DNA from 3 places in the Streptomyces sp. NPDC037013 genome. Region 3 is predicted to be linked to each of the others. Evidence: predicted binding sites of a transcription regulator. Region 3 holds the regulator's gene; each other region holds the start of a gene.
The links. The regulator HspR, encoded in region 3, represses chaperone genes until heat shock. The targets are predictions, from matches to a motif close to TTGAGNNNNNNNNNCTCAA.
Positions count from the first base shown of each region.

Region 1: a site for HspR is predicted at 6,184-6,202, ahead of lon (endopeptidase La). Genes of this name have one in related genera too.
Region 2: a site for HspR is predicted at 2,178-2,196, ahead of dnaK (molecular chaperone DnaK). Genes of this name have one in related genera too.

Region 1 is NZ_JBVJRV010000002.1:901,558-911,016, reverse strand. Features, by position in the region: gene ACZ7DY_RS09160 (sensor histidine kinase) at 1-617, opposite strand, end outside; gene ACZ7DY_RS09155 (hypothetical protein) at 977-1,822, shown strand; gene ACZ7DY_RS09150 (MarR family winged helix-turn-helix transcriptional regulator) at 2,095-2,583, opposite strand; gene ACZ7DY_RS09145 (lysozyme) at 2,841-3,674, shown strand; gene lon (endopeptidase La) at 3,741-6,161, opposite strand; gene ACZ7DY_RS09135 (methyltransferase) at 6,411-7,448, shown strand; gene ACZ7DY_RS09130 (GNAT family N-acetyltransferase) at 7,511-8,152, shown strand; gene ACZ7DY_RS09125 (rhomboid-like protein) at 8,079-8,909, opposite strand; gene ACZ7DY_RS09120 (spermidine synthase family protein) at 9,286-9,459, shown strand, end outside.
Region 2 is NZ_JBVJRV010000001.1:202,055-211,513, forward strand. Features, by position in the region: gene ACZ7DY_RS00910 (DUF6345 domain-containing protein) at 1-690, opposite strand, end outside; gene ACZ7DY_RS00915 (hypothetical protein) at 993-1,220, shown strand; gene ACZ7DY_RS00920 (DUF4190 domain-containing protein) at 1,245-1,520, opposite strand; gene ACZ7DY_RS00925 (OsmC family protein) at 1,691-2,116, shown strand; gene dnaK (molecular chaperone DnaK) at 2,266-4,125, shown strand; gene narI (respiratory nitrate reductase subunit gamma) at 4,147-4,872, opposite strand; gene narJ (nitrate reductase molybdenum cofactor assembly chaperone) at 4,869-5,447, opposite strand; gene narH (nitrate reductase subunit beta) at 5,444-7,105, opposite strand; gene ACZ7DY_RS00950 (nitrate reductase subunit alpha) at 7,105-9,459, opposite strand, start outside.
Region 3 is NZ_JBVJRV010000006.1:418,213-427,671, reverse strand. Features, by position in the region: gene ACZ7DY_RS24190 (hypothetical protein) at 30-389, opposite strand; gene ACZ7DY_RS24185 (helix-turn-helix transcriptional regulator) at 763-1,752, shown strand; gene ACZ7DY_RS24180 (LuxR C-terminal-related transcriptional regulator) at 1,749-2,834, shown strand; gene ACZ7DY_RS24175 (helix-turn-helix transcriptional regulator) at 2,872-3,852, shown strand; gene ACZ7DY_RS24170 (helix-turn-helix transcriptional regulator) at 4,022-4,996, shown strand; gene ACZ7DY_RS24165 (hypothetical protein) at 5,255-5,770, opposite strand; gene ACZ7DY_RS24160 (heat shock protein transcriptional repressor HspR) at 5,881-6,345, opposite strand; gene dnaJ (molecular chaperone DnaJ) at 6,347-7,540, opposite strand; gene grpE (nucleotide exchange factor GrpE) at 7,583-8,290, opposite strand; gene dnaK (molecular chaperone DnaK) at 8,290-9,459, opposite strand, start outside.

The DNA.
Region 1 (9,459 bases), on a different contig from region 3:
GTGAGCGCCGCTCGGCGGACGGCGGCGATGTCCGCGAGGTCGTCGCGGAGCGCGGCGGGCGCGTCGGCGTCGCGGAGCTCGTCGATCTGCCGGTCCACGCGGGCGCTGCGGCTCTCGGAGAGCCCCTTGCCCTGGGGGCGGCCGGAGGCGATGAACGAGGTGACCTCGTCCCGCTCGTCGGCGAGTGAGTGGCCGAGGGAGACCGCCTGCTGGGTCTGCTCGGCGAGCGTCACGAGGCTCTGGGTGTCGTTCAGCCGTCCGGAGGCGGCGATGACAGCGGGCGCGCCCGCGCCCGCGACGGCGGCGGCCACCACGGCGACGGCGATGATCAGCCGATTGCGTACGCGCGCGGTGGGCGCCTTGTTGACCGGGGGCGCCGGAACGGGTGCTGCCGGGCCGGAGGAGGGGCCGGAGGAGGGCTGCGCGGCGGGCGGCGCCGCGGAGGCGTCAGCAGCGCCGGAGGTGGTGGCCCCGCCCGCTCCCGCGCCCGGGGAGGGGTCCGTGGCCGTGCGCTGCGGCGCACGGTCGGTCGGAGTGGTCGCGCCCGGCGTGGCCCCTTCCGGGGCCTTCTGCTTGCCTTTGCGCCCAGGCCGAATCTTCTGCACCGGTGCTCGCATTCCTGTTTTCGTCTGCCCTTGGGCCCGGGTGACGGTCTGTCAACACGAGCGCTCCCCCGGTACGGCTCCTGACCCTTCCAAGTGCCGGTGAGTGGCGGTCGTGCATCGCCTGCCTGGCCACCCGAAGGAGTGAACATCGGCGGGGAGTTGGCGGGCAAGTCCCGGCGGGGCGGCCGAATGGCCCGTGCGGTGCGCCGGTTGGACGTCGCTCAAAGGCTTTGGCAGGATGCGCCGCCACACCCCCGCCGGAGTTGATCATTCCGGTCGAATTCCGGCGCATGGGCCGCCGGTACGGGGCATTCCGCCTCCCCCGGACGACTTCCCTTCGCCCCTGTGAAGCCCTCGTGCAGACTGGCCGGATGCGTATCGAACTCGCCACCGAGCCCGGTGACCCCGCGCGCCCCAACGAGGACTACGCCTCGGTCTCGCTTCCCGCGTCCGGACAGGGCGGATCGCTGGTCCTCCTGGACGGCGTGACGCCACCCGAGGGGACGGTGGGCTGTCCGCATTCCGTTCCCTGGTTCACCGCACGGCTCGGCGGCGCCCTGGGCGAACTGTCCGTTTCACGGCGGGATATGACGCTCGCTGAGGTTCTGGCCGCGGCCATCACGCGTACGGCCGACGCCCATGGTTCAACCTGTGACCTTTCTCACCCTCGTACGCCTCAGGCAACGGTGGTGCTGGTGCGGTGGGACGCCGAACGCGTCGAGCACCTCGTCCTGTCCGACTCGGCGCTCCTCATCGGGGGCCCGGACGGCGAGGTCACCGCCATCCTCGACCGGCGCCTGGCGGAACTGCCGCCCGCCGTGCAGGCCCTGCGCGAGCAGGTGCGCGCCCTGCCGCGCGGCTCGGCCGAACGGGACGTGGCGGCCCGTGCGTACGGTGCCGCGGTCGAGGCCCTGCGCAACGCGGAGGACGGCTTCTTCACGGCCGCGGCCGACCCCACGGCCGCCCAGCGCGCGGTCACCGGGGAGCTGCCGCGGGCGGAGGTGACCGCGGTGGCGGCGCTCACCGACGGGGCCGGGCGGTGGGTCGAGACGTTCCGGGAGGGTGACTGGGCCGACTGCCTGACGCTGCTGCGCAAGCAGGGCCCGCAGCATCTGGTCGACCGGGTGCGGGCATTGGAACGCGCGGACCCGGACCGGCTCGCCTTCCCCCGCGGCAAACGACACGACGACGCGGCGGTCGTGTACGCGGAGTGGTGAGGGGGACGGTGCCGGTGCCGCCCGTACGGCGCCGGGGCTCAGCCACCCGTCGAGCCGGCACGGAAGGTCGCCGGGCACCCGGCGCCCGCGAAGGATGCGGCGACCTAAGCGCCCCGAAGCACCGCCGGCCCCCGGCGACCGCACGGCACCACCCGACCACCGACCACCCGACCGCACGGCACCACCCGACCGACCGGCTGACCGGCCGACCGCACGAGGCGCCACCCGACCGACCGCCGCACCACCCCACCGACCGACCGCCGCCCCCACCCTCAGCCGTCCGCGCCCTCGTTCAGTCGGCCGAGCAGGCGGGCCAGCTCGGCTACCTCTGTTCGCTCCCAGCCCGCGAGACGGCGCACGTACTGCGCGCGGCGCGCGGCCCGTACCGTGCGGAAGCGGGTGCGGCCGTCCGGGGTGAGCCGGATGAGCCAGGCCCGCCCGTCGGCCGGGTCGGGTTCGCGGGAGACCAGGCCGAGCTCCTCCAGCGCCCGCAGCTGGCGGCTCATCGTCGCCTTGCCGACACCGATGTAGGCCGCGAGCTCGGTGGCCCGCCGCGGCCCGGAGTCGTCCAGGCAGACGAGCAGCCCGTACGCGGCGGGCTCCAGATCGGGGTGGACCTGTCGCGCCATCTCGCCCGAGGAGGCCCGCGCCCGGCGCATCAGCAGCGACAACTCCCGCTCCAGGGCGAGGAACTCACGGTCCTCGCCCTGTTCCACGCCGTCCTGCGCGCCGCGCTCCACGCCCTCTTCTGCAGCACCCATGTCCCGCTTTCCCGATTCTGAAAGTTGTCGCCGGAAGGCTCTCGCGCCGCGGCCGTGGCGACAGCGGCCTGACCAGTATTTCGCAAGGTCGTGACCGTGCCGCCCCGATGGCGGCGTCACAGGAGTGGACCAACGGCAGAAGCCTGGACCCCTTCCCCGGCGGCGGTCTACGTGCGTAGCTTTTCAAGTGACATGTTCACACCACTGCATGTCGACAGGTCCCCACCGAGCACCACCGAGGCCTTCGGAGGCACGCCATGCCCGTGCACAGACCCGGACCGGCCCGCCGCTCGCGCTTGTCGCCGGCGGGGGTCCTCCTCGCAGCCCTTTCCGCCCTCTCCCTCCTCCTGGCGCTCCCCACGGCGGCCAGTGCGGACGACGTACCGCCGCGCGGCTCCGCCCGCCTCGGCCAGGGCGTCATCGAACACGACGGCCAGGGCGGTCTGCCCAGCGGCGGTGACGCCGTGCAGACCGAGGGCGTCGACGTCAGCAGCCACCAGGGCAACGTCGCCTGGTCGACCCTGTGGAACAGCGGGGTGAAGTGGGCCTACGTCAAGGCCACCGAGAGCACCTCGTACAAGAACCCCTACTTCGCGCAGCAGTACAACGGCGCCTACAACGTGGGCATGATCCGCGGCGCGTACCACTTCGCGACGCCCGACACCTCGAGCGGTGCCACCCAGGCCAACTACTTCGCGAGCAGTGGCGGGGGCTGGTCGCGTGACGGCAGGACGCTGCCGGGCGCGCTGGACATCGAGTGGAACCCCTACGGCGCGGCCTGCTACGGCAAGTCCCAGTCGGCGATGGTCAGCTGGATCGCGGACTTCCTGAACACCTACCGGGCGCGCACCGGCCGCGACGCCGTGATCTACACCGCCACCAGCTGGTGGAAGCAGTGCACCGGCAACTACGGCGGCTTCGGCGCGAGCAACCCGCTGTGGATCGCCCGTTACGACACGAGTCCGGGCGAACTCCCGGCCGGCTGGGACTTCCAGACGATGTGGCAGTACACGTCCTCAGGACCGACGGTCGGCGACCACAACAAGTTCAACGGCGCCTACGACAGGGTGCAGGCGCTCGCCAACGGCTGAGCGGGTCCCCCCGCGCACGCGAACGGCGGCCGTCCCGGTGCGGGTCGGCCGCCGTTCCCCTGTCCGCTACGCCGCGGCCGGGATCCTCACCTCGGCCTCGGTGAGGGCCAGTTCGAGCACCTGGCGGACATCCGTCACCGCGTGCACGTCGAGCTTCTCCAGGACCTCGGCGGGGACGTCGTCGAGGTCCGCCTCGTTGCGCTTCGGGATGATCACCGTGGTGATGCCGGCCCGGTGGGCGGCGAGCAGCTTCTGCTTGACGCCACCGATCGGCAGGACCCGGCCGGTCAGCGAGACCTCACCGGTCATCGCCACGTCCGTGCGGACGAGCCGCCCGCTGAGCAGCGAGGCGAGGGCGGTCGTCAGCGTGATGCCCGCGCTCGGCCCGTCCTTCGGCACGGCGCCCGCCGGGAAGTGGACGTGTACGCCGCGGTCCTTCAAGTCGCCGACGGGCAGCTCCAGTTCGGCGCCGTGCGAGCGCAGGAAGCTCAGCGCGATCTGCGCCGACTCCTTCATGACGTCGCCGAGCTGGCCGGTGAGCGTGAGCCCGGAGGCGCCGGTCTCCGGGTCGGCGAGCGACGCCTCCACGAACAGCACGTCGCCGCCGGCCCCGGTGACCGCGAGCCCGGTCGCCACGCCCGGCACCGCCGTGCGCCGCTCGGCCGGGTCCTGGGCGGACTCGGGCACGTGGTGCGGGCGCCCGATCAGGCCCCGCAGGTCCTCGTCCGTGACGGTGAACGGCAGTTCGCGCTCGCCCAGTTCGTGCTGGGCCGCCACCTTGCGGAGCAGCCGCGCGACGGACCGTTCGAGGTTGCGTACGCCCGCTTCGCGCGTGTACTCACCGGCGAGCTTGCGCAGCGCGCTCTCGTCGAGGGCGACCTCGTCCTTCTCCAGGCCCGCCCGCTCCAGCTGGCGCGGGAGCAGGTGGTCGCGGGCGATGACGATCTTCTCGTCCTCGGTGTAGCCGTCGAGGCGGACGAGCTCCATGCGGTCGAGCAGCGCCTCCGGGATGGCTTCCAGGACGTTGGCCGTGGCGAGGAACACCACGTCGCTCAGGTCGAGTTCGACCTCCAGGTAGTGGTCGCGGAAGGTGTGGTTCTGCGCCGGGTCGAGGACTTCGAGGAGGGCGGCGGCCGGGTCGCCCCGGAAGTCCGAGCCCACCTTGTCGATCTCGTCGAGGAGGACGACCGGGTTCATCGATCCGGCCTCCTTGATGGCCCGCACGATCCGTCCGGGCAGCGCCCCCACGTACGTACGGCGGTGGCCGCGGATCTCCGCCTCGTCGCGGACGCCGCCGAGCGCGACCCGCACGAACTTGCGGCCCATGGCGTGCGCGACGGACTCGCCGAGCGAGGTCTTGCCGACGCCGGGCGGGCCGACGAGGGCGAGCACGGCGCCGCCGCGGCGCCCGCCGACGACCCCGAGGCCGCGCTCGGAGCGGCGCTTGCGCACCGCGAGGTACTCGGTGATGCGCTCCTTGACGTCCTGCAGCCCGGAGTGTTCGGCGTCGAGGATCTCCTGGGCGCCCTTGATGTCGTACGCGTCCTCGGTGCGTTCGTTCCAGGGCAGTTCGAGGACGGTGTCGAGCCAGGTCCTGATCCAGGAGCCCTCGGGCGACTGGTCGCTGGCGCGCTCCAGCTTGTCGACCTCCTTGAGGGCGGCCTCGCGGACCTTCTCCGGCAGGTCGGCGGCCTCGACGCGGGCGCGGTAGTCGTCGGACTCCTCGGCCGCGTCCTTGCTGTCGCCGTTGAGCTCGCGCAGCTCCTTGCGGACCGCGTCGAGCTGGCGGCGGAGCAGGAACTCGCGCTGCTGCTTGTCCACGCCCTCCTGTACGTCCTTGGCGATGGACTCGGCGACGTCCTGCTCGGCGAGGTGCTCGCGCAGCTGCTCGGTGGCGAGCTTCAGGCGGGCGACCGCGTCCTCGGTCTCCAGGAGTTCGATCTTCTGCTGGGTGGTGAGGAACGGCGAGTATCCGGAGTTGTCGGCGAGCGCGGAGACGTCGTCGATCTGCGTGACGCGGTCGACGACCTGCCAGGCGCCGCGCTTCTTCAGCCAGCTGGTGGCGAGCGCCTTGTACTCCTTGACGAGCTCGGTCACATGGCCGGGCAGCGGCTCGGGGACGACGTCGTCGAGCTGCTGGCCCTCGACCCACAGGGCCGCCCCGGGCCCGGTCGTGCCGGCGCCGATCCGCACCCGGTCACGGCCGCGGATGAGGGCGCCGGGGTCGCCGTCGGAGAGGCGCCCGACCTGCTCGACGGTGCCGAGGACGCCGGTCGCGGCGTACGTCCCGTCGATGCGCGGAACAAGCAGCACCTTCGGCTTGCTGTCGCCACTGGAGCGCGCGGCGGCCTGGGCGGCCTCGACCGCGGCCCGCACGTCCGCGTCGGACAGATCGAAGGGCACCACCATGCCGGGCAGGACGACCTCGTCGTCGAGCGGCAGCACCGGCAGGGTGAGCGACGTGTACGTGGTGGACTCAGCAGCCATGATCTCCCCTTCGGCATTCAAGTTGAGCTATACCGGCTCAATGCTCATGAGCGCCGCGTTGTTCCCCCAACCGTGTTCGCTGTGAGCGATCAGGCGTGATGAAGCGGAGGGCGGGGAGGGGGCCGGGGTCCGGCTGCGGGCCCAGGGCTCATTTCCGGTCACGTATCCCGGGGGATGGCCTCCCGGTGGCGTTCCCTCGCGGCCGTTCCGTTGGGACCGTGGACGCTCCGACTCTCACGGAGGGCATCCATGGTCGACACACCCGGGATCGGCGGCGACGGCGGGCAGGACGTGGTCGGTCAGCTCGTGGAGCACGCGTTGGGGCACCTCTTCTCGGCGGCGCTGCGCACGGCGGCGCGCTGCCGGATGGCCGACCATCTGGCGGCGGGACCGCGCACCGCCGCCCAGCTGGCCGAGGCCACCGGCACGCACCCCGGACATCTGCGCCGCGTCCTGCGCCACCTCGCCACGCGCGGCATCTTCCGTGAGGACGCCGCGGGAGCGTTCCACCTCACGCCGGTCGGGGATGCGCTGCGCACGGACGTGCCGTACTCGCTGCACGCGGCGGTCCTCATGCTGACCGACCCGTCGTTCCAGCGGACCTCGGCCGCCCTGGAGGAGACGGTGCGCAAGGCGGGCCCGTCCTTCGAGCGGCTCTTCGGGAAGCCCTTCTTCGCCCACCTGGCCGAGGACCCCGCGCTGCGGGAGCTGTTCGACCACGGCATGAGCTCGCTCTCGGGCCCGGTCGACGTGGTGGTCGCCGGCACGTACCCCTTCCCGGAGAAGGGCACCGTGGTGGACGTCGGCGGAGGCCGGGGCGGGCTGCTGCGCGAGGTCCTGCGCGAGCGGCCCGGCCTGACGGGCGTCCTCTACGACCAGGCGCCGGCCGTGAGCACCCACGTGCTGGCCGGGGACGACGTGGTGCGGGGCCGGTGGCGGGCGGAGTCGGGGGACTTCTTCGCCTCGGTCCCCGACGGCGGCGACCTCTACGTGCTCAAGCACGTCCTGCACGACTGGCCCGACGACGCCTGTCTGCGGATCCTGCGCAACTGCCGGGCGGCGATGGCGCCGGACGCGCGCCTGGTGATCGTCGACTGCGTCCTGCCCACCGGCAACGCGCCCCACGTCGGCAAGACCCTGGACCTGGCGATGGCATCGGTCATCGACGGCCGGGAGCGGACGGAGGACGAGTTCTCCGCGCTGCTCACCGGGGCGGGGCTGCGGCTGACCCGGATCCTGCCGACGGAGACGTTCCCCTCGATCGTGGAGGCGGAGGCGGCGGGGTAGCGCGCGGAGCGGGGAGGGTCGACGCCACCCTCCCCGCCGGGACGAAGATCATCACGTGCAGAATGACGCTCATGTCGACAACGAACCCTCAGAGGCCGGGCCTTGCCGCCCCGCGTGCGGCGACGCCCGACGACGCCGAGACGATAGGCAACGCTCTGGCACGCGCCTTCGACGACGACCCGATGATGCGCTGGTTCTTCCCCGACGCCGCCACGCGTGAGAGCGGGCTCGGCCGCTACTTCGCCACCATCTTCACCCGGCAGTACGCCCGCCACGGCGTCTGCGAGCTCACCTCGGCGGCCGCCGCCTTCTGGGTGCCGCCGGGCGCCCAGGACAAGGCCGTCCCCGACGAGGAGACGCTCCAGGAGCTCGCGGGGATCCTGGGCGACCGCGCCCCGCTCTTCCGCGAGGCGGCCGCCGCGGCCGCGGGCCACGGCCCCCAGGAGCCCCACTGGTATCTGGCCGTGCTCGGCGCCGACCCGGCCGCGCAGGGCCTCGGTCACGGTGCCGCGCTGCTCCGCTCGGGCCTGGCCAAGGCCGACGCGGCCGGCCTCCCCGCCTACCTGGAGTCCTCCAAGCCGGAGAACCTCCCCTTCTACGAGCACTTCGGCTTCACGGTGCTCGGTGAGGTCAATCTCCCCGGGGGCGGACCGACCCTGTGGGCGATGCGCCGCGCACCGCTGCGGCCGGCCGGCACCGCCTGAGCAGCGGCCAGGTCGAGACGCCGATCACCAGCGCGAGCAGGTGGCCCCAGTTCGTCATCGGATCGGTGAACGCGATCAGGTCGTCGACCAGCATCCAGCCGAAGCCCGCGAGGACGGCCCAGCGCAGCCACGGCACGAGGAGCCCGGCGAGCGCGCCGACGCTGGCGGCCACGCCGAAGCTGATGCCGTAGTCGAGCCGGTGCAGCGAACTGTCGGGCAGCCGCCCCGCCAGCACCGAGAAGGCGACCGGGACCTCGGTCACGAGCGTGGCCACGACGTGACCGAGGAGGAAGACACCGGCGGTGCGCAGCCCCCCGATGCGGCGCTCCAGCGCGGTGAGCACCAGCAGGAAGCCCAGCGCGTACGGGGAGGTGATGCCGCCCGCGATCCACAGGGCACTGGCGACAAGGACGAGGACGGGACGGTGCGCGAGGTGCGCCACGTCCGTGCTGGAGCCCTGCAGGAGCGAGGAGACGAGGTCGGGGTCGGCGTACCGCGCGACCATCGAGGTGACGGCGAGGACGAGCGCGTACCCGAAGGTGAACGGCGTGCCGGTGGGCGTGGGCAGGAGCCGCCAGGGGCGCGCTCTGCCGATGACGCCCGGCAGGCGGTCCGCACGCGCGCGTGGCCCGCGGGACGCGTCGGGCAGGGGGTCGCCGGGCGAGGAGTCCCGCGGCGGGGAGCTTCTCGGCGGGGCCTGACGCGTGGTCTGTCTCGGTATTCCGTTCAGAGTGCCGGGCGTCTCGGGGCCGGGCACTCCAGGGCCGGCCGCACCCCCGCTCGACGGCGACCGTCCACCGGACGGCGCGTGTCTGCTGGACGGCTTCTCTCCGCCGGACGCCGCCTCGTCGCACGGCGGCCCTCCTGCCCGCGTCCCGGTGCCCGGCGTCTTCGTGCCGGACGTGTCCTCGGCGGGCTGCACGCTCTGGTTCACGGGTGAGGCGCTCCTTCCGTCCCGCCCAACCCTTTGCCCTCTTTTCCGGTGTTGTCTATGACCGGCGCCACGTGAGGTGCGTCTCACAACAGTTCCACGGCAACCCGGGGGGCGCGTTCTGCGTTGCGCGCTCCGGCCGGGCGGGGACGGCGGGAAAAACAGGGCGGGCCGGGCGGCGCCCCGAAATACGCTGGGCGCCATGCACACCCACACCACCGCCCCCGTCGTGCTCGACCGGCGCGAGGGTCCTCACGGCGAGGTCGTCCTGCGGCGCCACGGTGAGCTGCTGCAGATCATCGCCAACGGCTGTTTCCTCATGGACACCTCCGACGGCCGCTCCGAGCGACGGCTCGTCGACGCGGCCCGCGACGCC
Region 2 (9,459 bases), on a different contig from region 3:
GCGGTTGGTGGCCTCGGCCTGGGTGGCGCCGACGGCGCAGACCGAGGGGGCCTGGCCGTGGTAGATGTCCCAGCTGGCATTGAGCCACGCGTCGCAGTACGTCTGCCCCGAGCGCCACTTCTCCCAGAACTTCTTGCCGTAGTCGCCGCTGTCGATGGAGACGGTCTCGAAGCCGAAGAGCATGCGGAAGCCGATGTTGGGCCCGCCCCAGGTGCGGATCGGCGAGTGGCCGCCGGTGACCTTGAGCGAGTCGCACGTCGACCAGAAGACGTAGTTCACCTTCTCGTTGCCGAGCGCCATCCGGTTGGAGACCGCGTCGCTGCGGCCGTCCCAGGCGGCACCGAGCGGCGCGAAGAAGACGCCGTTGCCGTCCATGCCGCCGTGGCCGGAGTGGTAGACGGCGACGACGGCGTCCATGCCGTACCTGTCCTGCCAGTTGTCGTACGTCTCCTCGTACGCCCACACCTGCGCGCCGCCGTCGGCGAACCAGAAGTTGCGGTCGTAGAACTGCTGGAGGTACCCCAGCCAGCCGGTGGCGTCCTCGTGCGTGTGGTAGAGCGTCGCCTGGTTGACGAACTTCTGGATGCTGAAGGCACCCCACCAGCCGAAGGTCGAGTCCCGGTCGCCGGCGGCGCCGGGCTTCTCCGGTTCGAGTGGCGACGGACCGCGGTCCGAGTAGTTGATGCGCATGGGCCTACCCCCTGAGACGATCTCCTCGCTGTCCTGCGCGAGGGGCCTCAAAGTGTCACCGCGGCCGCGCCTTGCCCAGTTGCCATTCCGGCCATAGGCCCCACGTCACGGGCCCGTTCCCGCACCCCAGGGGCCTCTGTGGCGCGCCGCCGCACACAACGTGTTCGGATCCGGCCGACGCGCACCTGCGGCCCCTGCTCGAACACCCCGCTGACCCGGCGCGGCCCGTTTCTCACCCCGAGGGGCTCCGCGCACCAGCCGCCGCCTTGCCCAAAAAATCGAACAGGTGCTCTAATCTGGGAATGGACCGCAACGCCTTCCCCACGGACCTCCTGGAGGCCCAGACAGCCTGGTATGTCACGTACGGGCAGCTCGCCACCGCGGCCGTCGACGGGACGGCCGCGCACCGGAGGCGGCTGCTCGGCCTCTCCCGGCTGATCGCCGCGCATCCCTACTGGCAGACGCCGGCCGGCACGCCCGCGGCGCGGGTCGCGCTCAAGGAGCTCGCGCGCGTGAAGGCGTTCTCGTGAGCCGCGCCGCGTCCCGGGGCCGGGTCAGCCGCCGATGTACCAGCTGAAGCCGCCGGACGCGGCGACGCTCAGCAGCACGATGAAGAGGATCACGTCCACGATGCCCAGGACCAGGGCCGCCTTCGCCATGCCCTCGCTGCCCCGGTGCTGGCGCAGGGCGACGGCGCCGAAGATGATCGCGAGCGGTCCGAGCACGACGCTGAAGAAGAACACGCCGACGATGCCGCAGACGAGTCCGGCCACCGCGAGGCCGTTCGTGCGGGAACCGGAAGTCGCTGACGGGTTGCCGTAGAACGACATGGTCATACTCCTCGGGGGTCGCGTTCCAGTCTTGCGTGACGCGATTCCGAGTGCCCCGGAACCAGTCGCGTACTCCGCGCCCGGCGCGGAGTGTGATCGGATGGTGGCCGCGGGACTTCCGACCACGGAACCGCGCCGATTCACGGAACCGCATTGAAGGGAACTGCATCGTGGCAACCACGCGCTCCGCGCACACGGTCTGGGAAGGCTCTCTGACGGAGGGCTCGGGCACCGTCACCTTCGACTCCTCCGGCATCGGGGAGCAGGCGGTGTCCTGGCCGTCGCGCGCCGAAGAGGCCAACGGCAAGACCAGCCCGGAGGAGCTGATCGCCGCCGCGCACTCCAGCTGCTTCTCGATGGCGCTGTCGCACGGCCTGACCGGCGCGGGCACCCCGCCCACCCGGCTCACCACCTCCGCCGACGTGACCTTCCAGCCCGGCACCGGCATCACCGGCATCCACCTCACCGTCGAGGGTGAGGTCCCGGGCCTCGACGAGGCCGCCTTCGTCTCGGCCGCCGAGGACGCCAAGGCCAACTGCCCGGTGAGCCAGGCGCTCTCGGGCACGACCATCACGCTTTCGGCCAAGCTGGCCTGAGCCAGCGCCCGTTGACGCTGCCGTCACCCCCTTCGGGGTGGCGGCATTGTCGTGTACGGCATTGACAAGAACCCGCTCAAGTTTTGTGATGGAGAACGGAGTAGACCTGGATACGGGGGACGTGAGCTCGCGGCGGAAGGGACTGGATCATGGCACGTGCGGTCGGGATCGATCTCGGGACGACGAACTCAGTGGTGGCCGTACTGGAGGGCGGTGAGCCCACCGTCGTCGCCAACGCGGAGGGGGCGCGCACCACCCCCTCGGTCGTCGCGTTCGCGAAGAACGGCGACGTCCTGGTGGGCGAGGTCGCCAAGCGGCAGGCGGTCACCAACGTGGAGCGCACCGCGCGCTCCGTCAAACGCCATATGGGCGACGGCGGTTGGCGCTTCCCGGAGGAGGGCTCCGTGGACGGCACCCGCCTCACCGCGCAGGAGCTGTCCGCGCGCGTCCTGCAGAAACTCAAGCGCGACGCCGAGTCCTACCTCGGCGAGGACGTCACCGACGCGGTGGTCACGGTCCCCGCGTACTTCGACGACACCCAGCGCCAGGCCACCAAGGAGGCCGGTGAGATCGCCGGGCTCAACGTCCTGCGCATCATCAACGAACCGACGGCGGCGGCCCTCGCGTACGGCCTCGACAAGGGCGAGGACGAGACGGTCCTCGTCTTCGACCTCGGCGGGGGCACCTTCGACGTCTCGCTCCTGGAGATGGGCGAGGGGGTCATCGAGGTGAAGGCCACCAACGGGGACACCCGGCTCGGCGGCGACGACTGGGACCAGCGGATCGTCGAGTACCTGGTGCGCCAGTTCAAGAATGGGCACGGTGTGGACCTCGGCAAGGACAAGATGGCGCTCCAGCGCCTGCGCGAAGCGGCCGAGAAGGCGAAGATCGAGCTCTCCTCGTCGAGCGAGACCGACATCAACCTGCCGTACATCACGGCGTCGGCGGAGGGCCCGCTGCACCTCGCCGAGAAAATGACGCGCGCTCAGTTCCAGGAGCTCACCGCTGACTTGCTCGACCGCTGCAAGGAACCCTTCCACCAAGCGGTGAAGGACGCGGGCGTCAAGCTCTCCGCCGTGGACCACGTGATCCTGGTGGGCGGCTCCACGCGGATGCCCGCGGTGACGGACCTGGTCAGGGAACTCACCGGCAAGGACCCGCACAAAGGAGTCAACCCCGACGAAGTCGTGGCGCTCGGCGCCGCCCTGCAGGCCGGGGTGATCCGCGGCGACGTCAAGGACGTCCTGCTGCTCGACGTGACGCCGCTCTCCCTCGGGATCGAGACCAAGGGCGGCATCATGACCAAGCTCATCGAGCGCAACACCACCATCCCCACCCGGCGTTCGGAGACCTTCTCCACCGCCGAGGACAACCAGCCATCGGTCGGCATCCAGGTCTTCCAGGGCGAACGGGAGATCGCCGCGTACAACAAGAAGCTCGGCGTCTTCGACCTGACCGGGCTGCCGCCCGCGCCGCGCGGCGTCCCCAAGATCGAGGTCACCTTCGACATCGACGCCAACGGCATCATGCACGTCTCGGCGAAGGACGAGGCCACCGGACGTGAGCAGCGCATGACCGTGACCGGCGGCTCCGCGCTGCCCAAGGACGACATCAACCGCATGGTGCGGGAGGCCGAGGAGCACGCGGAGGAGGACCGCAGGCGCCGGGAGGCGGCGGAGACCCGCAACCAGGCGGAGCAGCTCGTCTACCAGACGGAGCGGTTCCTGCGGGACAGCGGCGACAAGGTGCCCGCCGGGACGAAAGACGAAGTGGGTTCCGCAGCAGCCGAGTTGAAGGAACTCCTCAAGGACCGGCCCGACGACACGAAGGCCCTGCGCGCCGGCATCGAGAAGTTGGCCGCGGTGAGCCAGAAGATGGGCCAGGCCATGTACGCGGCCGCCGGTGAGGGCGCCCCGGAGCAGCCGCCCACGGAGGCCGGCGCCGAGGAGAGCGTGGTGGACGCCGAGATCGTGGACGAGGACGACCGGAACAAGGGCGGCACGCAGTAGACGGCGGGGGAGCGGCCGGGCTCACGAACCCGTCCGCTCCCAGCCCCGCCGCTCCGGCCGCGCCCCGACCCGCTTCGGGTCCCGGCTGCGGTAGACCACGTACGGCCTGAAGAGGTACTGCACCGGCGCGCTGAACATGTGGATCAGCCGGGTGAAGGGCAGCAGCGCGAAGAGCAGCATGCCGATGACGGCGTGGATCTGGAAGGTGAGCGGGACGCCCACCATGCGGTCCACGTCGGGCTGGAGGGTGAACAGGCTGCGGGACCACGGGGCGAGCGACTCGCGGTAGTTGTACCCCTCCTCCAGGCCGGAGTTGGTCAGCTTGGCCCACATGCCCATGACGATCGCCGCCAGCAGCACGACGTACATCACCTTGTCGTTGACGGTGGTCGCCCGGAATACCGGCGCGTTGGTGCGGCGGCGGTAGAGCAGCATCAGGATGCCGAGCACCGCGAGGGCGCCCGCCGCCGTGCCGCCCCACAGCGACAGCTTGTGGTACGTGCTCTCGTTCAGGCCGACGCCGTCCGTCCACGACTCCGGCACGAACAGGCCCATCAGATGGCCGACGAGCACGAAGAGGATGCCGTAGTGGAACATCGGCGACGCGATGTTCAGCAGCTTCGACTCGTAGACCTGGGAGGAACGGGTCGTCCAGCCGAACTTGTCGTAGCGGTAGCGCCAGACGATGCCGGCGACGAGCAGGACGAAGGCGACGTAGGGGAGCACGCCCCACAGCAGCGTTTTCATGACGGGCGCTCCCCGATGAGTGCGAAGGGTTGGAGGCCGACGTCCTCGCGCGGCGGCCCGGAGCGGGCCAGGGCCAGCGCCTCGGCGCGGTCCTTGGGCGAGGGGCCCGGCAGCGTCGCGCACACCGCCTCGACGACCGCCGCGTAGGGCGTGCCGACGTCGGTGAGCGCGATCCGCAGCAGTTCGAGACCGCTGCGGTGCTCGGTGAGGAGCACCGGCCCCGCCTGCGCGGAGAACTCCAGGACCGCGGGCAGGAAGTCAGGCAGCTCCTCGCCGGTGAATTCCAGGCCGTGTTCCCGGTAGACCTCCTTGAAGCGGACCAGGGCCATGCCGCGCCGCCGGGTGTCGCCCTCCCGCCACCAGCTCAGGTACAGGCTGTGGCGGTTCTTGAAGTCGAAGACCTGCACGTAGTGCGCGGCGAGTTCGCGGGGCCCGGTGGTCGCGGCGTACTCGAGGAAGCCGCCGAGCTCCGGGGGCGCGGCCGCGGTCAGCAGCGGCAACCGCTCGCGGAACTCGTCGTCGGGGTAGGCGAGGCAGAGCGCGGCGGCCTGGTAGAGCAGGGTGTGGCGGGTCACTTGTCGTCCTCTTCCCTGGCGGCGTGGGCCTTCTCGACCGCGCTGGGCTCCTCGTCGGCTGTCTGCCGGGCCCGCAGCGTGTGGAAGTTCTCGATGGTGACCAGCGGCAGCTGTCTGCGGCCGGAGTCCTGCCCGAACGGTCCGTCGTCGCCCATGCCGGGCCCGCCCTCGTAGTCGAGGCTGCAGGAGTCCGGGAGCGCCGATTCCTCCAGGCGCTGGGCGTCGGCGACGGCCGCGGTCGGGATGACGTACCGGTCCTCGTACTTGGCGATGGCCAGCAGCCGGTACATCTCCTCGATCTGGGGGCCCGACATCCCCACCGCGGCGGCGGCCGAACCGTCCGGCCGGTCACCGAGGTTGATGGCCCGCATGTGGGCCCGCATGGCCGCCAGCTTCTCCAGCGAGGCGCGCACCGGGCCAACGTCGCCCGCCGTGAAGATCTCCGCGAGGTATTCGAGGGGGATGCGCAGCGTGTCGATGGCGCCGAACAGATTGCCCAGGTCCTCCCCGTCGTGGCCGGTCTCGGTGAGCGCATCCACCACCGGGGAGAGCGGCGGGATGTACCAGACCATCGGCATGGTGCGGTACTCCGGGTGCAGGGGGAGCGCCACCTTGTACGTGCTGATCAGCGCGTGCACGGGGGAGCGGCGCGCCGCCTCGATCCAGTCGTGGGTGATCCCGGACCGCTCGGCGTCGCGGCGCACCTCCGGGTCGTCGGGGTCGAGAAAGACCCCCAACTGCGCCTCGTAGAGCCTGTGTTCGTCGGGCTCGGAGGCCGCCGCCGTCACCTTGTCCGGGTCGTACAGGATCACGCCGAGGTAGCGCAGCCGACCCACGCACGTCTCGGAGCAGACCGTCGGCAGGCCCACCTCGATTCGCGGGTAGCACATGGTGCACTTCTCGGCCTTGCCGGTGCGGTGGTTGAAGTAGACCTTCTTGTACGGGCAGCCCGTCACGCACTTGCGCCAGCCCCGGCAGTGGTCCTGGTCGACGAGGACGATGCCGTCCTCCGACCGCTTGTACATCGCGCCGGACGGGCAGGACGCCACGCACGCCGGGTTGAGGCAGTGCTCGCAGATCCGCGGCAGATAGAACATGAAGGTCTGCTCGAAGGCGAACTTCACCTTGTCGGCAGCCTGTTGGCGGGTCTTGGCGACCATGGGGTCCAGATGGCCGTGCTCGGTGGTGCCGCCGAGGTTGTCGTCCCAGTTCGACGACCACTCGATCTTCATGGGCTTGCCGGAGATCAGGGAGCGCGGCTCGGCCACCGGGTAGTCGTCGCCGAGCGGGGCGTCGGTGAGATTGCGGTACTCGTACGTCCAGGGCTCGTAGTAGTCCTTGATCTCCGGCAGCTTGGGGTTGGAGAAGATCTCCAGGAGCGACTTGATCCGGCCGCCGTTCTTCAGCTTGAGGTCGCCGCGCTTGTTCAGCTCCCAGCCGCCGCGCCACTTCTCCTGGTCCTCGTAGCGGCGCGGATAGCCCTGTCCCGGCCGGGTCTCGACGTTGTTGAACCAGACGTACTCCATGCCGTCGCGGTTGGTCCACGCCTGCTTGCAGGTGACCGAGCAGGTGTGGCACCCGATGCACTTGTCGAGGTTCATGACCATCGCGATCTGGGCCATGACGCGTCGTCCGCCGGTGGCTTCGCCTCGGGGCATCAGTACTGCACCTCCTGGCCGCGACGGCGGATGACCGTCACCTCGTCGCGCTGGTTGCCCGTCGGGCCGAGATAGTTGAACGCCCATGACAACTGCGCGTAACCGCCGATGAGATGGGACGGCTTGAGGATGAGGCGGGTCAGCGAGTTGTGGATGCCGCCGCGTCTGCCGGTGGCCTCCGCCTTGGGGACGTTCACGGTGCGTTCCTGCGCGTGGTGCATGAAGACCGTGCCGGCCGGCATGCGGTGCGAGACGATCGCGCGGGCCACCACCACGCCGTTGCGGTTGACGGCCTCGATCCAGTCGTTGTCCTTGACGCCGATCGCGTCCGCGTCCTGCGGTGCCATCCAGATGCACTGGCCGCCGCGGGAGAGCGAGAGCATGAAGAGGTTGTCCTGGTACTCGGAGTGGATCGACCACTTGTTGTGCGGGGTGAGGTAACGGACCGTCACCTCCTTCTCCCCGTCCGGGCCGAGCCGTGGCTCGCCGAAGAGCCGGTTCATGTCCAGCGGCGGCCGGTAGACGGGCATCGCCTCGCCCAGCTCGTGCATCCAGTCGTGGTCGAGGAAGAAGTGCTGGCGCCCGGTGAGCGTGTGCCAGGGCTTGAGGTGCTCGGTGTTGAGTGTGAACGCCGTGTACCTGCGCCCGCCGGACTCGCTGCCGCTCCACTCCGGCGAGGTGATCACCGGGACGGGCGCGGCCTGCGTGTCGGCGTACGTGATGCGCTTGCCCTCGTGCTCGGCGGCCAGGTGCGCCATCTCCTGGCCGGTGCGCGCCTCCAGGGTGTGGAAACCCTGCGTGGCCAGGCGGCCGTTGGTCGTGCCGGAGAGCGCGAGGATCGTGTTGGCGGCCTTCACCGCCGTGTCCAGGGCGGGGCGCCCGTCGGCCGGTCCGCCGCGCACGACGCCGTTGCGCTCGCGCAACTCGTCGACTTCATGGTCGGGATTGAACGAGATCCCCTTCACCGGCAGCCCGAGCTTCTCCACCAGCGGGCCGAGCGCGGCGAACTTCGCGCCGATCGCGGTGTAGTCGCGCTCCACGACCGTCAGGTTCGGCATCGTCCTGCCCGGCACCGGCTCGCACTCGCCCTTGCGCCAGTCCAGGACCACGCCGCCGGGCTGCGCGGTCTCGCCCGGGGTGTCGTGCTGGAGCGCGGTGGCGACGACGTCCTTGCGCACGCCCAGGTGGTCCACAGCCAGTTCGCTGAGCCGGTCGGCGATGGCGCGGAAGGTGTCGAAGTCGGTGCGGGCCTGCCAGGGCGGGTCGACGGCCGGCGTGAACGAGTGCACGTAGGGGTGCATGTCGGTGGTCGACAGGTCGTGCTTCTCGTACCAGGTGGCCGCGGGCAGCACCACGTCGGAGAGGAGCGTGGAGGACGTCTGGCGGAAGTCCAGCGAGACGAGCAGGTCGAGCTTGCCCTCGGGCGCCTGATCCCGCCAGGTCACCGTCGAGGGGCGCTCGCCGGGCACCGCCTCCTCGGCGCGCAGCGAGGAGTGCGTGCCGAGCAGGTGCTTGGTGAAGTACTCGGCGCCCTTCGCGGACGAGCCGAGGAGGTTGGCGCGCCACAGCGTCAGGACGCGCGGCCAATTCTCCGGCGCGTCCGGGTCCTCGCAGGCGAACTTGAGCGTGCCCGCCTTGAGTTCGTCGACGACGCCCGCCACCGGATCGCCGGGCATCTCGCCCAGATCGAGGGGGTTGCGGTCGAAGGTCGGGTACGAGGGCATCCAGCCGGAGCGCGTGGACAGGGCGAGGCAGTCGGCGCCCGTCATCCCCGCGAACCGGCCCTCGCCGAGCGGGGAGGAGAGCACGTCCGCGGCGAACCTGTCATAACGCCACTGGTCGGTGTTGAGGAACCAGTACGCGGCGCCGATCATCTGCCGCGGCGGCCTGCTCCAGTCGTTGGCGCTCGCGAGCGTCGCCCAGCCGGTCGCCGGGCGACACTTCTCCTGCCCGACGTAGTGTGCCCAGCCGCCGCCGTTGCGGCCCTGGCAGCCGGTGAGCTGGAGCAGCGCCAGGAAGGACCGGTAGATCGTCTCCGAGTGGAACCAGTGGTTGGTGCCCGCGCCCATGAGGATCATGCAGCGGCCGCGGGACTTCTCCGCCGTCGCCGCGAACTCCCGGGCGATCTTGACGCACTTGGCGGCGGGCACGGAGGTGTGGGCCTCCTGCCAGGCGGGCGTGCCGGGCTGCGTGCCGTCCTCGTACGAGGCGGGCCAGGCGCCCGGCAGACCCTCGCGCCCCACCCCGTACTGGGCGAGCAGCAGATCGAAGACCGTGGTGACCAGCGGCCCGTCCTGCCCGCCGAGCCGGGTGGCGGGCACGCCGCGCCGCACCACCTCGCCGCGGCCCTGGCC
Region 3 (9,459 bases):
GCGCGATTTACAACGACGGGGGAATCGCGTCAGGCACTGCGGGGGGTGGCTGTGATGTTGTCCGGGGCGTTCGCGGCGTCCCGGTCCTGCTGGTCCCGGCCGTCGCCGACCACCTGGTGGTCACGCCGGTCGAGATTGACGAAGACCATCCCGTACCGAATGGCACACCGCACGGGCTGCGGCGCCCCGCGGGGCCGGCGCAGGCACCGATAGGCCCTGATCTCCTCCTCGTCGTCACGCGTGACGACGATCGGCTCACCGAGCAGGGTCACCATCAACGAGTCGCCGCGGTGGGGGATCGCGGTCACCAGGTCGATGAAGTGCCACCCGGACCGATAGGCGGTGGCCATTTCTCGGCGAAAGGTACGGTCGTCGGGAGGGGTGCTCATTACGCGATGCCCCCCTTCGGAGTGGACGCCCAGATGACGTCCCCCTTCGAAGCGGACGCCCAGATCACATCTCCTTGCGGAACGGCGTCCCAGATGACGTCCGACGGCGGCCCGGCCGACACGGACGTGGTCGGTGCAACGGCGTCGGTGACCGGGTTCGTGCCAAGAGCACTGAAGGCACCGACAGCCAACCCAACGGAGAAGGCACAGACAAGTACCGAGCGAAGCTTTCCCTGGCGCATAGCGGGCTTCGTCCTCACTTCCATCGCGACTCTCCCCCGGCCTTCCAAGACGATGGCTCATTCAGCCATGCGAACACCACAGGACCGATGCATCATGTTCCTGCACGTTCAGGACCCTGGGGGGTGGAGCCATGACCACAAACAGCTCAATTAGGGCACATCCACATGCCATGGCTGAACTATGTGATGAAGGTCAGCGGCTCTACGCCAATGCGCTGCGCACCGGACGCCTGCGGCGCGCGGAAGCGGAAGCCGCGCCGTGTCTCATGGATTTCGCCCTCTTGGTGCCCGACCCGGACGACGCGGACTGGCTCCGCCCAGTTCCACCCACTTCGGCGCTCGCTCAACGACTCCGTCCCATCGAGCGCGAGATTCAGGAACGGAGGACCCTCGCCAACGAGCTGGCCGAAACTTTCGAGCCATTTATGGCCATCAGCGCCCAGGACCGGCCGACAGCCCATTCGATCACCGTTCTGGAAGGCGGGGGCCGTATCAACGCGGCCATACAAGTCGCCATAGCCGAATGCCAGTCGGAGGTCATCACCGTCCAGCCGGGGGGCGGCCGCAGCGAGGCAATCGTCACCGAGGCCGTGAAACAGAGCCAGAGCATCCTGGACCGGGGCATCAGGATGCGGACGCTCTATCAGCACACCGCACGCCACAGCCAGACCACCATCGCCTACGCCGAGCACATGCGGCAAGGCAAGGTGGAAGTACGCACCCTCGAAGAGCTCATCGAACGGCTGATGATCTTCGATCGGACCGTCGCGTTCATCCCGGCCCGCGAAGACCGTCAAACGGCCCTGGAACTCCGTCATCCAGGACTCGTCCAGTACCTGGCGAATGTCTTCGAACAGCTCTGGCAGAGAGCGGCACCACTGCTCGACGAGGCGCCCTACGCACCATCGACCGACGGCATCACCGGCGTCCAGCGCTCCATAGCCAAACTGCTCATCGAGGGCCACGTCGACGAAGCCATCGCCCGCCGCCTCGGCATGAACGTCCGCACCTGCCGCGCCCACATAGCCAAGATCGCCGCCGCCCTCGGCAGCGGCAGCCGGGCCCAGCTCGGCTATCTCATCGCCCAGTCGGGGATCCTCGACCAGGACCGCCCGAAGTGACCATCGCTCGGCGCCCCTTCTCCAGCCCCCTGCCCCACTCCCACGACCCGGACGACTTCTGCGACGCCGGCACGGCGTTGTACACCCGGGCCCTGCGGGAGAGCGGCATACCGTGCGAGGACGCCGACCAGGCGCCGTGCCTGATCGAGCACGGACTTCTGTACGCGGCACCCGGCGACCCGCGATGGCTGCTGCCGGCTCCGCCCACCGCGGTCCTGCCCCGGCTCCTCAGCCGTATCGAGGACGACATCGCCGACGCAAGACGCGCAGGCGCCGGTCTGGCGTCCCGCCTTCAGCCCCTCTGGGCGCTCCGCCCGGAGCGGGAACCCGGCCAAGAGCCCCGTCCTGTCAAGGAACTGGTGGGCAAGACCCGCATCCGTGAAGTCCTCAACCAGGCCTTGGACCAGGCGCGCCGGGAGTTGCTGATCATTCAGCCGGGAGGCGCCCGGCCCGCCGACCTCCTGGACGAAGCGCTGCCGAGGACGCAGCAGATCCTGTCCCGCGGTGTCCGGATGCGCACGCTCTATCAGCACACCACGCGCCACTCGCTCCCGACCCTCGGCTACTACGAACGGCTCGAAGGCGACACGGAAGTCCGTACGCTCGACGAACTGCCCCCACGCCTCTTCGCCATCGACCGCGCGCTCGTCTACATCCCGTCGGACACCGACGGCGGCACGGCCCTGGAAGTACGGCATCCGGACATCGTCCGGCAGCTGGTCTCCGGCTTCGAGCGGCTCTGGGGCCTGGCCGCCCCCATGTACCCGAAGCCACAACCGCTTCCGGCGAGCAAGGGAATCAGCGCTCGCCAGCGTGCGATCGCCGACCTCCTCGTCGAAGGCCTCACGGACGCCGAGATCGCCGAACGCCTCGGCATGAACGTCCGTACCGCCCGCGTCCACATCGCCAAACTCGCCGCCACCCTCGGCAGCCACAGCCGCGCCCAACTCGGCTACCTCATCGGGCGGTCCGGCATCCTGCGGCCGGCCGACGCGACCTCGACTCCGTTCCCCCCCGGTGAGACGCACGAAAGCAGACAGGTGAACCGGCACCCCACCCCCGTGCCGAGGCGCCCTGTCTAGAATCGCGACGCTTCAACGGGGCAGGGAGGTATCACTCATGGCTTCGGAGCATCCGCCGCACTCCGTCGACGAGTTGTGCGAGACGGGCCTGTCCGTCTACACCCGGGCCCTGCGCGAAGGGCGGATCCCCCACACGGATGCCCGGCCGGCTCCCTGCCTCATCGACTTCGGCCTTCTCCATCCCGACGTCGACGACATGGGCTGGCTGCGTCCCACCGCCCCGGCCATCGTGCTCCCCCGGCTCCTGCGCACCATCGAGGACCAGGTGGCCCGGCACCGCCGCCGGGAGGAGAGACTGACCGAAATCTTCGAGGGGTTCCTCAGCCACGACGCCTCCACGGCGGAATCGCTCGACCTCACGACCTCTGCCATCAGCGTCCTCCAAGGCCTGCCCCGCATCGACGCTGCGGTGGAACAGGCCGGCAACGACGCCTGCCGCGAAGTCCTCCTCATTCAGCCCGGAGGGACCCGGCCCCCCGACTCCCTCCTGCGCACCCGCGCCCGTGAGCAGGAATTCCTGTCCCGAGGGGTCCGCATGCGCACCCTCTACCAGCACACGTCGCGGCACGCCCTGCCCGTGCTCGCCCACTACGAGCAGCTCCACGGCGACATCGAGGCCCGCACCCTGAGCGAGGTCACCGAGCGCCTCTTCGTCTTCGACCGGACCGTGGCCTTCATCCCCGCGAGCAAGGACCGCAGCATCGCTCTGGAGCTCCGCGTTCCCGCCCTCGTCGAATACCTCGCCACCACCTTCTGGCGCCTGTGGCGCCTGGCCACCCCCCTGTACCCCCGCACCGCCCCGCAGCCCGCCGAGAAGGGTGTCACCACCCGTCAGCACGCCATCGCCGAACTCCTCGTGGAAGGCCTCACCGACGCCGAGATCGCCACCCGGCTCGGCATGAACATCCGTACCGCCCGCGTCCACATCGCCCGACTCGCCGCCACCCTCGGCAGCCACAGCCGCGCTCAACTCGGCTACCTCATCGGGCAGTCCGGCATCCTCGATCAGGAGCAGTGAGGGCGCCGGTACGAGGAGTGCGGGGCCCTGGGCCGGGGCCGGGCCGGGGAGCGGGAACGTCCGGCCTGGAACCGACGTCCGGAAGCAGCCAGTTCAACCATCGCGTCCGGCCTCCGATTCACCCGCCTGCATACAATCGCGTCGCTTCAACCAGGCAGGAGGGGCCCGCATGGCCACGGAACACTTGCCGCACGCCGTCGACGAGCTCTGTGAGGCGGGGCTCTCCGTCTACGCCCGCGCCCTGCGTGCCGGCCTGATCCATCACAGTGAGGCCGAACCCGCGCCCTGCCTCCTGGACCTGGGCCTGCTCCGGCTCGTCCGCGACGACCTGCAGTGGGTGCGTCCCACGGCGCCCGCCGTCGCCCTGCCCCGCCTGATCCGCACCATCGAGGAGCACGTCGCCGACCAGGGGCTGCGGGAGCTGCGGATCAGTGCCGTCCTCGACGCGTTGATACCGCTCTACGCTTCGTCCGGACCCGGCACCGGCAGCCCCGCCCTCACCGTCCTGGACGGCCTCGACCGCATCAACTCGGCGATCGACCGGGCCATGAGCGAGGTCACGGAGGAGTTCCTCGCCGTACAGCCCGGTGGGACGCGGCCGCCGGAGACCTTGGCCGAAGTCTTCCCCCGGGACCAGGCGATCCTCACCCGGGGATGCCGTATGCGCACCCTCTACCAGCACACATCGCGCCATTCTCTGCCCGTGCTCGCCTACTTCGAGCAGCTCGACGGAGACACCGAGGCCCGCACCCTCGACGAGGTCACCGACCGGCTCTTCGTCTTCGACAGGACCGTCGCCTTCATCCCCGCGAGCAAGGACCGCAGCGTCGCCCTCGAACTGCGCCATCCGGCCCTCGTCGAGTACTTCGCCACCACCTTCTGGCGGCTGTGGGGGCTCGCCACCCCCATGTGGCCGCAAGCCGCACCCGAACCCTCCGAGAACGGCGTCACCAGCCGCCAACACGCCATCGCCGGCCTCCTCGTCGAAGGGCTGACCGACGCCGAGATCGCCGACCGGCTCGGCATGAACATCCGCACCGCCCGCGTCCACATCGCCAAACTCGCCGCCACCCTCGGCAGCCACAGCCGCGCCCAACTCGGGTATCTGATCGGCCGGTCCGGCATCCTCGACCGAACCGGATGACCCACCCCGATAGGTCATAACATCCGCATTCGCCCCGTTCCGCGCCCTCCTCAGCTCACTGCACCGCAACAAGATGACGCTTCCGCCCCCGCCCGCCCCGGCGCAGAGTGGAGGGCGACGGATGGGCGTGCCGAGTGCACTCCCCGCCGTCTGCGAGCGGTCCCGCCTGTCGACACCATGCGGGCCCTCGCTTCCCCTGAGCGTCCCGGGCCGGCTGCTCCCCCGTAGCCGTGCCCGGGGCGCTCTCAGGGGGCGGGCTCAGCCCTCCAACCACTCCCGCAACAAAGCCTCCCGTTCCGCCGCCCGTGGGGAGCCGCCCTCGTGGCGGCGGCCCCATTCCGCCATCGCGGAGAGCGTGGTGAGGAGTGTGCCCGCGCCCTGTGTGAGGCGGGAGAGGAGTTCGCGGGAGAGGTCGTACTCCGTGCGGGAGTAGCCGACCGCCGCGGCCGTGTATGCCGTCAGTTCCGTGTCGGCGCCGTCGGCGTCCTCGGGGCCCGTGAGGCGGACCGTCATCGTCGGTGCCTCGTCGCCGCCGCCGAGTCCGACCGTGAGGACCAGGTCGAACGCGACGCCCACGTGCCGTTTCAGGGACTTCACCGGGACGTCGTCGACGGTCAGCGCCCGTACGTCCTCCCACGGCCACATGCCGGACTGTTTGTCGCCGAGGGCCACCACGCCCTCCTGCGTCAGGCGCACCCCTGGGGCGAGCCCGCTGGGTTTCGCGCCCACGTATACATCGCCCTCGGCGATCCAGAACAGCCCCACCATGGCCATGGTCAGATCAACTTCCCCGTTTGAGCGGTCGGTCCACATCAGAGCGGGGCCGGGAGGTTGCCACCTCCCGGCCCCGCTTCAGCGTACTCAGCCCGCTCGGACCGCGGAAACTACTGCTCCGTCGCCCGCTTGGGACGCCACACCACCAGCGCGCTCGCCTGCTGCACGTCCTGGTAGGGGACGAGGTCACGGCGGTACGAGGCGTGCACCGCCGCCTCACGCTGCTGCATGGCGGCGGCGGCACCCTCCACGGCCGCGGAGAGTTCCGCGACGCGGGACTGGAGCGCGGCGACCTGGTTCTCCAGCTCGATGATGCGCTTGATGCCGGCGAGGTTGATGCCCTCCTCCTGCGACAACTGCTGCACGGTGCGCAGCAGTTCGATGTCGCGGGCGGAGTAACGGCGGCCGCGGCCGGCGGTGCGGTCCGGGGAGACCAGGCCCAGGCGGTCGTACTGCCGCAGGGTCTGGGGGTGCAGGCCGCTCAGCTGTGCGGCGACCGAGATGACGTACACCGGCGTCTCGTCGGTGAGTTGGTACGCCCTACTGAAACCGGACTGTCGACGACGGCCGTCCATCTCATGCTCCCTTCGCGGCCTGGAACAGATCTGCCCGCGGGTCATCGTCCGCGGTCGCCTTGCGGTAGGACTCCAGCGCTTCCTTCGCCCCGTCGCTGAGCGACGTCGGAACCGCGACCTCGACCGTCACGAGGAGGTCGCCCCGGGTGCCGTCCTTGCGGACCGCGCCCTTTCCGCGGGCCCGCATCGTACGGCCGTTGGGGGTGCCGGCGGGGAGCTTCAGGGTGACCGGAGGGCCGCCCAGGGTGGGCACCTTCACCTCGCCGCCGAGCGCCGCCTCGGGATACGTGACGGGCACCGTGACCGTGAGGTTGTCGCCCTTGCGGCCGAAGACCGGGTGGGCGTCGACGTGCACGACCACGTACAGGTCGCCGGCCGGGCCGCCGCGCTCGCCGGGAGCGCCCTTGCCGCGCAGGCGGATGCGCTGCCCGTCCGAGACGCCGGCCGGGATCCGCACCTGCATCGTCCGGGACGACTTGGCGCGGCCGCTGCCGCCGCAGACCTCGCAGGGGTCCTGGGCGATCAGCCCGCGGCCCTTGCAGTCCATGCACGGGTCGGTGAGGGAGAACCCTCCGCCGCCGCCCCGCGAGACCTGCCCGGTGCCGACGCAGGTCGGGCACACGCGCGGTGTGCCGTTCTTGTCGCCGGTGCCGGAACACGCCTTGCAGGCGGCCTGGGAGGACATGCGCAGCGGCACCGTGGCACCGTCCACCGCCTCCGTGAAACTCAGCGTGACCTCGGACTCGATGTCCTGGCCGCGCCTCGGCTGCGTACGCGTGCCGGAACCGGCACCCGCGCCGCCGCGGTTGAACAGGCCCCCGAAGACGTCACCGAGACCGCCCCCGAAGCCGCCGCCGGCCGCTCCACCGCCACCCGGGGCGCCGCCTCCGAAGAGGTCGCCCAGGTCGAAGTTGAACGAGCCGCCGCCGCCTCCGGGGCCTTGCCGGAATCCTCCGTTGCCGAAGAGAGCACGCGCTTCGTCGTACTCCTTGCGCTTCTTGGGGTCGCCGAGGACGTCGTTCGCCTCGGAGATCTCCTTGAAGCGCTCCTCCGCCTTGGTGTTGCCCTTGTTGGCGTCCGGGTGGTTCTCGCGGGCGAGCTTCCGGTACGCCTTCTTGATCTCGGCTTCGGTGGCGTCCTTGGGGACGCCGAGGACCTTGTAGTAGTCCTTCTCGATGAAGTCCTTGGTGCTCATCCCCGACGCACCCCCTTCCGGTAGTCGCTCGTCAGTGCAACGTCAGCCCTCGTCCGGGCCACCGCTGTCCTTGTCCGTCGGCTCGGCCGGCCCGGCGTCCGCCTCTGCCGTCTCGCCCTTGACCGTCTGCGCGCCGGGCTGCGGCTCGGCGACGGCCACCCGCGCGGGGCGGATGGTGCGCTCGCCGATGCGATACCCCGGCTGCAGGATCGCGACGCACGTCGTCTCGGTGACGTCCGGTGCGTAGCTGTGCATCAGGGCCTCGTGGATCGTCGGGTCGAAGGGCTCGCCCTCCTTGCCGAACTGCTGGAGGCCCAGCTTGGCGACGACCGTCTCGAGGGACTCGGCCACCGACTTGAAGCCGCCCACCAGCTCACCGTGGTCACGGGCGCGGCCGATGTCGTCGAGGGTGGGGAGGAGCTCGGAGAGGAGGTTCGCCGAGGCGATCTCCTTCACCGTCACCTTGTCCCGCTCCACCCGACGGCGGTAGTTCTGGTACTCGGCCTGCAGCCGCTGGAGGTCCGCGGTGCGCTCGTCGAGCGCGGTGCGCACCTGGTCCAGCTGGGCGGTCAGGCCCGTCACGTTCGAGTCCTGGGCGGACGTCTTGCTTTCCGCGTCCCCGGCCGGGGCCGCCGGGCCCTCCTCGGTGGAGGGCTCGGCGGCCTTCGGCGCCGCGTCATCAGGGGTGGCGCCAGAGGGGACGTCGGTGTTCTCGGCGTTCTCGCCGAAACCCGGGGTCTCCTCGGTCATCAGGCAGCGCCACCCTTCGCGTCACCGGGCTTCTCGTCGTCCACGATCTCGGCGTCGACGACGTCGTCGTCGGCCTTGGCGTCGGCGTCCGGGCCGGGGGCAGCGCCCTCGGCACCCGCGCCGGCGGCCTGGGCGTCGGCGTACATGGCCTGGCCCAGCTTCTGCGAGACGGCGGCGACCTTCTCCGTGGCCGTACGGATCTCGGCCGTGTCGTCGCCCTTGAGCTTCTCCTTCAGCTCGCCGACGGCGGTCTCGACCTCGGTCTTCACGTCGGCCGGAACCTTGTCCTCGTTGTCCTTGAGGAACTTCTCCGTCTGGTAGACGAGCTGCTCGCCCTGGTTGCGGGACTCGGCGGCCTCGCGGCGGGCGTGGTCCTCGTCCGCGTACTTCTCGGCCTCCTGGCGCATGCGGTCGACCTCGTCCTTCGGCAGCGAGGAGCCACCGGTGACGGTCATCTTCTGCTCCTTGCCCGTGCCCAGGTCCTTCGCGGTCACGTGCATGATGCCGTTGGCGTCGATGTCGAAGGAGACCTCGATCTGCGGGACGCCGCGCGGGGCCGGGGGCAGGCCCGTGAGCTCGAACATGCCGAGCTTCTTGTTGTACGCCGCGATCTCGCGCTCGCCCTGGTAGACCTGGATCTGGACCGAAGGCTGGTTGTCCTCGGCCGTCGTGAAGATCTCGGAGCGCTTCGTCGGAATCGTGGTGTTCCGCTCGATGAGCTTGGTCATGATGCCGCCCTTGGTCTCGATGCCGAGGGACAGCGGGGTCACGTCGAGGAGCAGGACGTCCTTGACCTCACCCTTGAGGACACCGGCCTGGAGCGAGGCGCCGATGGCGACGACCTCGTCCGGGTTCACGCCCTTGTTGGCGTCCTTGCCGCCGGTGAGCTCCTTGACGAGCTCGGCGACGGCGGGCATGCGGGTGGAGCCACCGACGAGAACGACGTGGTCGATCTCGGAGAGCTGGATGCCCGCGTCCTTGATGACGTTGTGGAACGGCGTCTTGCAGCGCTCCAGGAGGTCGGACGTGAGCTGCTGGAACTGGGCGCGCGTGAGCTTCTCGTCCAGGTGCAGCGGGCCCTCGGCGGACGCCGTGATGTAGGGCAGGTTGATCGTGGTCTCCGTGGAGGAGGACAGCTCGATCTTGGCCTTCTCGGCCGCCTCGCGCAG